3 regions of the Pseudomonas sp. A34-9 genome follow, and region 2 is predicted to be linked to each of the others. Evidence: predicted binding sites of a transcription regulator. Region 2 holds the regulator's gene; each other region holds the start of a gene.

Region 1 (2,203 bases), 1.1 Mb from region 2:
CTGTCACTTGAAGCACCAGGCCTTGGCAGCGGCTCTATCTTGGGGCTACTCTGCAAGCGAGATCAGCGAACGGATCGCTAAGGTCTGGTCTTGTCAGCTACATGCTTGTTCCCGCGTGCAACCACGTTGCCGTCGTACTTTGGCCTGAGGCCCGGGGCGGGAATACGGAAAGTCTATCCATCTATGCGAGGGGGACGATTCATGAGCACAGCCTATCAAGAAGACATCAGCAGCAATGTTCTGCGCCGCATGAAAGAAGGCGGTTTCGATTTTTCCCGATTCCATCCCATCGAGTTCTACGCCATTTTCCCGGACGAGGAGCGGGCGCGCAGGGCGGCAGGCAAATTTCGCGGTGAGTCCATCAATGCCCAGGTCAGCGTGCGTGATGATGGCGCATGGGCACTGGAATTGAGCAAGGTGATGTACGCGACGTATGACGATATCGGCGACTTCGAGCAGGGTTTCTCTGCCGTGGTCGAACCGCTGGGAGGCATCATCGAGGGTTGGGGCGTCAAGCAGGAGGTGCGCAACCGCCACCGTTTGAACTGATCTCATGCACATTTAGAGTTGAGCAACGGCTGACCCTCGGGTTGGCCGTTGTTTATTCAACGATCAAAAGATCGCAGCCTGCGGCAGCTCCTGCACAGATTCATGTAGGAGCTGCCGCAGGCTGCGATCTTTTGCTTTTGCTTTCAAAACATTTCCAAAAGGCAAAAAAAAGCCACCGGAGAAGGTGGCTAAAAGGGAAGACCGATAAGCAGAGGAAACCGGTCAGGGTTAAGCGGGGCGGGCTGCGACGGCAGTCCAGAGCAGTTGAGCCGAGTCTTTCGTGGCGCAGTGGCCGATGAAGTTTTGCAGCGAATGCGCGGATTATCCGCAGCCTGCGCCGGGCAGTGAAATCAACTCTGACTATGCTGGTGATAGGCGATGCAGTGCGTCGCAATGAAGCGGGGGCAATCCGGTTGGGGCAATTGCCGCACAGGAATGGTGCGGTGCCTGCGGCGTGTATTTCCAACCGATTGAAATCAAAGCGTTTATGCCGATGGCACGGGCCTTGCGAAGGCCTGTATGTCCGGGTGACAAGGAGTACGGCATGATCCGCACCTATTTTGATGAGATGTACGACGCCGGCGGCCAGGTTCGCCCGCATTACCGGGAGTTTGCCCGCTGGCTGGCCGACACGCCTGACGAACTGCTGGCGCAACGGCGACGCGAGGCTGACTTGCTGTTCCATCGCGCCGGGATCACTTTCACGCTCTATGGCGACGAGCAGGGCACCGAGCGCCTGATTCCTTTTGACACCATCCCGCGCAGCATTCCCGCCAGCGAGTGGCGAATCGTCGAGCGCGGCTGCATCCAGCGGGTCAAGGCGCTGAACATGTTCCTCGCCGACCTCTATCACGAGCAGCGCATTATCAAGGCCGGGATCATTCCTGCCGAACAGGTGCTGGCCAACGAGCAATATCAGTTGGCGATGCAAGGCCTCGATCTGCACCGTGATATCTATTCGCACATCTCCGGCGTCGATCTGGTGCGCGACGGCGACGGAAGCTATTACGTGCTCGAAGACAATCTGCGTACGCCGAGCGGCGTCAGCTACATGCTTGAAGACCGCAAGATGATGATGCGGCTGTTCCCGGAGCTGTTCGCCGCCCAGCGCATCGCACCGATCGATCACTACCCGAATCTGTTGCTCGACACCCTTAAAAGCTCCAGCCCGATCGACGACCCAAGCGTCGTGGTGCTGACGCCGGGGCGCTTCAACAGTGCGTTTTTCGAACACGCGTTTCTCGCTCGGGAAATGGGCGTTGAATTGGTCGAGGGTGCGGATCTGTTTGTGCGTGACGACAAGGTCTTCATGCGCACCACCGATGGCCCGAAAGCGGTGGACGTGATCTACCGCCGCCTCGACGACGCGTTCCTTGATCCGTTGGCGTTCAACCCGGACTCAATGCTCGGCGTGCCGGGGCTGCTGTCGTCCTATCGCTCCGGCAACGTGGTACTGGCCAACGCCATCGGCACCGGGGTGGCGGACGACAAATCGGTGTACCCGTTCGTCACCGACATGATCCGTTTCTACCTCGATGAAGAGCCGATCCTGAAGAACGTGCCGACCTGGCAGTGCCGCAACCCGTCTGAGCTTTCCCATGTACTGGCCAATCTCCCAGATCTGGTGGTCAAGGAAACCCAAGGCTCTGGCGGT
Region 2 (2,203 bases):
GGCAACGGCACCGAAATTCATCCTGCTCGACGAACCGTTCGCCGGTGTCGACCCGATTTCCGTCGGCGACATCAAGCAGATCATCCACCACCTCAAGGCCAAGGGCATTGGTGTACTGATCACCGACCACAACGTCCGTGAGACGCTGGATATCTGCGAAACCGCTTACATCGTCAACGACGGTCAGTTGATTGCCGAGGGCGATGCAGAGACCATCCTGGCCAACGATCTGGTCAAGGAAGTGTATCTGGGCCACGAGTTCCGCCTGTAAGCGCAACAGTGCCCGGTGCGCCGCCCGGGCGCTGTATCGATTCAAGCAGGATTTAATACGCTTTAATTGTTACAGCGCTCTAGGCAAACACTTCAGTTTCAGGCATATAATTTGCTTAAGTTTGGCGCTTCGGCGCCCTGTAGTGGATGGCGCATAGCGCCGGCGAATAAGGTGTTAAGCCCCTGCCATGAAACCATCGCTAGTCTTGAGAATGGGCCAGCAGCTGACGATGACACCGCAGCTGCAACAGGCCATCCGTCTGCTCCAATTGTCGACCCTGGATCTGCAACAGGAAATCCAGGAGGCTCTGGAATCCAATCCGATGCTCGAACGCCAGGAAGAAGGCGACGACTTCGACAATTCCGACCCCTTGGCTGACAACGCCGAGCAGAAGCCCAATACCGAGATCCAGGAACCGTCCTATCAGGAAACTGCCCCGACGGTGGATAACCTCGAGGAGGGCGAATGGAACGAGCGCATCCCCAACGAGCTTCCGGTCGACACCGCCTGGGAAGACGTCTACCAGACCAGTGCCAGCAGCCTGCCAAGCAGCGATGATGACGAGTGGGACTTCACCACCCGCACCTCCGCCGGCGAGAGCCTGCAAAGCCACCTGCTTTGGCAACTGAACCTTGCACCGATGTCCGACACCGATCGCCTGATCGCCGTGACCCTGATTGATTGCATCAACAATCAGGGCTACCTGGATGAAACCCTCGAGGAAATCCTCGAAGCGTTCGATCCGGAACTGGACATCGAACTGGACGAAATCGAAGCCGTCCTGCACCGCATTCAACAATTTGAACCAGCCGGTATCGGCGCCCGCAACCTCGGCGAGTGCTTGCTGCTGCAGTTGCGCCAGTTGCCTGCCAAGACCCCATGGCTGGCGGAAGCCAAACGTCTGGTCACCGACTATATCGACCTGCTCGGCAGCCGCGACTACAGCCAGTTGATGCGCCGGATGAAGCTCAAGGAAGACGAACTGCGCCAGGTCATCGAACTGGTGCAGAGCCTGAATCCGCGCCCGGGTTCGCAGATCGAGTCAACCGAAGCCGAATACGTCGTCCCTGACGTCATCGTGCGCAAGGACAACGAGCGCTGGCTGGTCGAACTCAATCAGGAATCGGTGCCACGCTTGCGCGTCAACGCCCAGTACGCCGGTTTCGTCCGTCGTGCCGACACCAGCGCCGACAACACCTTCATGCGCAATCAGTTGCAGGAAGCCCGCTGGTTCATCAAGAGCCTGCAGAGCCGCAACGAAACCCTGATGAAAGTTGCCACCCAGATCGTCGAGCATCAGCGCGGTTTTCTGGAGTACGGCGACGAAGCCATGAAGCCGTTGGTCCTGCATGACATCGCCGAAGCGGTCGGCATGCATGAATCAACGATTTCCCGGGTGACCACGCAGAAATTCATGCATACCCCGCGCGGTATTTATGAACTGAAATACTTTTTCTCCAGCCACGTCAGCACCTCCGAAGGCGGCGAATGCTCGTCCACGGCGATCCGCGCGATCATCAAGAAACTGGTTGCCGCGGAAAATCAGAAAAAGCCGTTGAGTGACAGCAAGATCGCTGGTTTACTGGAGGCACAAGGCATTCAGGTGGCTCGCCGCACCGTCGCCAAGTACCGCGAATCCCTCGGGATCGCGCCTTCGAGCGAACGCAAGCGGTTGATGTAAGCCACGTTACAGCGTTCCAGTGGCAGGCTATCCAGCCTGCCGCTTTATGCACTGGCAACGAAGGAGAAGCTGTATGCAAGTCAACATCAGTGGACACCAACTGGAAGTGACCCAACCTCTGCGTTCCTACATCGAGGAAAAACTCCAACGACTGGAGCGACATTTCGACAAAATCACCAACGTGCAAGTCACGATGTGCGTCGAAAAGCTGAAGCAGAAAATCGAAGCCACCTTGCATATACCCGGCAGCG
Region 3 (2,203 bases), 2.0 Mb from region 2:
AGCGCAGCGCCTGAGCAAAGTCGAGTCCTTGTTTGGGATTGACGTTGACCTGGTTGATGCCTTCCATGTTGATCTCCACCGGGTCTTCGGCGGTGGAGATGTTGATGTCGACGGTATTGAGGATATTCAGGCCGGTGTAGAGCGACACGGTTTTACCCGACCCGGTGGGGCCGGTGACCAGAATCATGCCCTGTGGCTGCTTGAGCGCGGCCATGTACAGATCCTTCTGCTCGGGCTCATAGCCGAGGGCGTCGATACCGATCTGCGCGCTGGACGGGTCGAGAATCCGGATCACCACTTTTTCGCCCCACAGGGTCGGCAAGGTGTTGACGCGGAAATCGATCGACTTGCTCTTCGACAGACGCATCTTGATCCGCCCGTCCTGCGGTTTGCGCCGTTCCGAGATATCGAGGCTGGCCATGACTTTCAGGCGCGCGGCGATGCGCCCGGCCAGTTGAATCGGTGGCTTGGCCACCTCACGCAGGATGCCGTCGGTGCGCATCCGCACCCGATAGTTTTTCTCGTAAGGCTCGAAGTGCAAGTCGGAAGAGCCACTCTTGATCGCGTCGAGCAGCATCTTGTGAACGAAACGCACCACCGGCGCATCGTCGGCATCGAGGCCACCGATGGCGTCCTGCTTGCTGTCGTCGATGGATTCGACATCGAGGCCGTCGAGATCGACATCGGCCATGTCTTCCAGGCCACTGGTGTGGGTGTCGAAGAACTTCTCGATGGCATCGGTGAGCTTGTCGTCCTCGACCAGAATGGCTTCGGTGCTCAGTCCGGTGCTGAACTGAATGTCGTTGATCGCTTGATGATTGCTCGGGTCGGAGATGCCGACGAACAGCTTGTTGCCACGTCGCCACAAGGGCAGGGCATGGTGCTGACGCACAAGTTTTTCGCTGACCAGGCCCTTGGGCTGGGTTTCCTTGTCGAGGCAATTGAGATCGAGGAACGCCATGCCGAAATGCTCGCTGGCAATCTCGGCCACTTGCCAGCTCTTGACCAGTTTGTTCTGCACCAGATAGCTGACCAGCGACAGGCGATTACGCTGGGCCTGTTGCCAGGCTTGCTGGGCACTTTTTTCTGTCAGCAGTTCAGCCTGCACCAATTGCTTGGCCAGACCGCTCAGAGCGATGTCATTCATGGGAATTCCGCACACTTGCAGTTCATGACTTATAGCCTAGTCAAGTGACAGCGCCAAACACGGCGGGTGCAGGTGACAAAAAGTGTCAGATAGTGCGGTTGCAGGTTGTAGGAAATGGCGTTGTAGGCGGTTCGGGCCCCATGGGCTGGGCCCGAAGGCATTGGCATGGCCTATGCTGCGTCCCTTTCAGATCATGAGATTTCGACTCATGCATGGAGCGTGTCTATGAAAAAACAACAAGGTTTTACTCTGATCGAGCTGTTGATCGTGGTGGCGATCATCGGGATTCTGGCGACCATCGCCTTGCCGCAGTATTCCAAGTATCAGGCGCGGTCGAAGGTGACGGCGGGGCTGGCGGAGATCAGTGCAATGAAGGTGCCGTTCGAGGACACCATCAACCAAGGTACCGCTCCGGATATAACGGCTGTGAATGGCGGTACAACCACCACCTCCAACTGTACGGTGGCGGTTACAGGCACAGCGGCGACGGGCGCAGGCAGCATCAGTTGCACGCTGCTCAACGCTCCGGGACCGGTACTGGGCAAAACCATCACGCTCACTCGTTCGGGCGCAGCTACCGGTAATACCTCTGGCTTGTGGACCTGTGCCACTACTGTTAACGCGGATTATTCGCCAAAAGGCTGTACCGCCAGCGGCACGTGATTGCTAGCGTGTTGCGACCGAATGCCCTGCCACGCAGGGCATTTTTCTTTATTTGGTGAAAATAAAAGTCTCAATAATTTCAGCGCCTTAGGAACTTTCCAAAAAGCCGCAACTTGCATGTGAATATTGCGTGCGTCATGCAAATTGCATGATTCCGGAAATTTGCGATGATCGTAAGTAATTGATTTATAAGAAATTTGTCGTGAGGGAAAAGTTGGCACAGCGTTCGCAACTATCTTGGTAACCCTGCTGACAAGACAACCAGCAGACTTTCCAGAAAAACAGGAGTTACTCGTATGAAGAAGTTCGCTATCACTGCCGCTGCTGCTACCGCGCTGACCCTGACCATGGCTTCCGGTGCATTCGCACAGTCGACTCAGGCTACCCAGGCTC

What was found. The regulator sigma-54, encoded in region 2, starts transcription at its own class of promoters, with help from an activator protein. The targets are predictions, from matches to a motif close to ANTGGCATNNANNTTGCTNT.
Region 1: a site for sigma-54 is predicted at 1,042-1,061, ahead of P3G59_RS09445 (circularly permuted type 2 ATP-grasp protein). Genes of this name have one in related genera too.
Region 3: a site for sigma-54 is predicted at 1,307-1,326, ahead of P3G59_RS24710 (pilin). Genes of this name have one in related genera too.

What each region holds. Positions count from the first base shown of each region.
Region 1 is NZ_CP119967.1:2,104,260-2,106,462, forward strand. Features, by position in the region: gene P3G59_RS09440 (ribonuclease E inhibitor RraB) at 202-549, shown strand; gene P3G59_RS09445 (circularly permuted type 2 ATP-grasp protein) at 1,094-2,203, shown strand, end outside.
Region 2 is NZ_CP119967.1:1,041,115-1,043,317, reverse strand. Features, by position in the region: gene lptB (LPS export ABC transporter ATP-binding protein) at 1-271, shown strand, start outside; gene P3G59_RS04405 (RNA polymerase factor sigma-54) at 459-1,952, shown strand; gene raiA (ribosome-associated translation inhibitor RaiA) at 2,026-2,203, shown strand, end outside.
Region 3 is NZ_CP119967.1:5,535,416-5,537,618, reverse strand. Features, by position in the region: gene pilB (type IV-A pilus assembly ATPase PilB) at 1-1,147, opposite strand, end outside; gene P3G59_RS24710 (pilin) at 1,373-1,810, shown strand; gene P3G59_RS24705 (BON domain-containing protein) at 2,107-2,203, shown strand, end outside.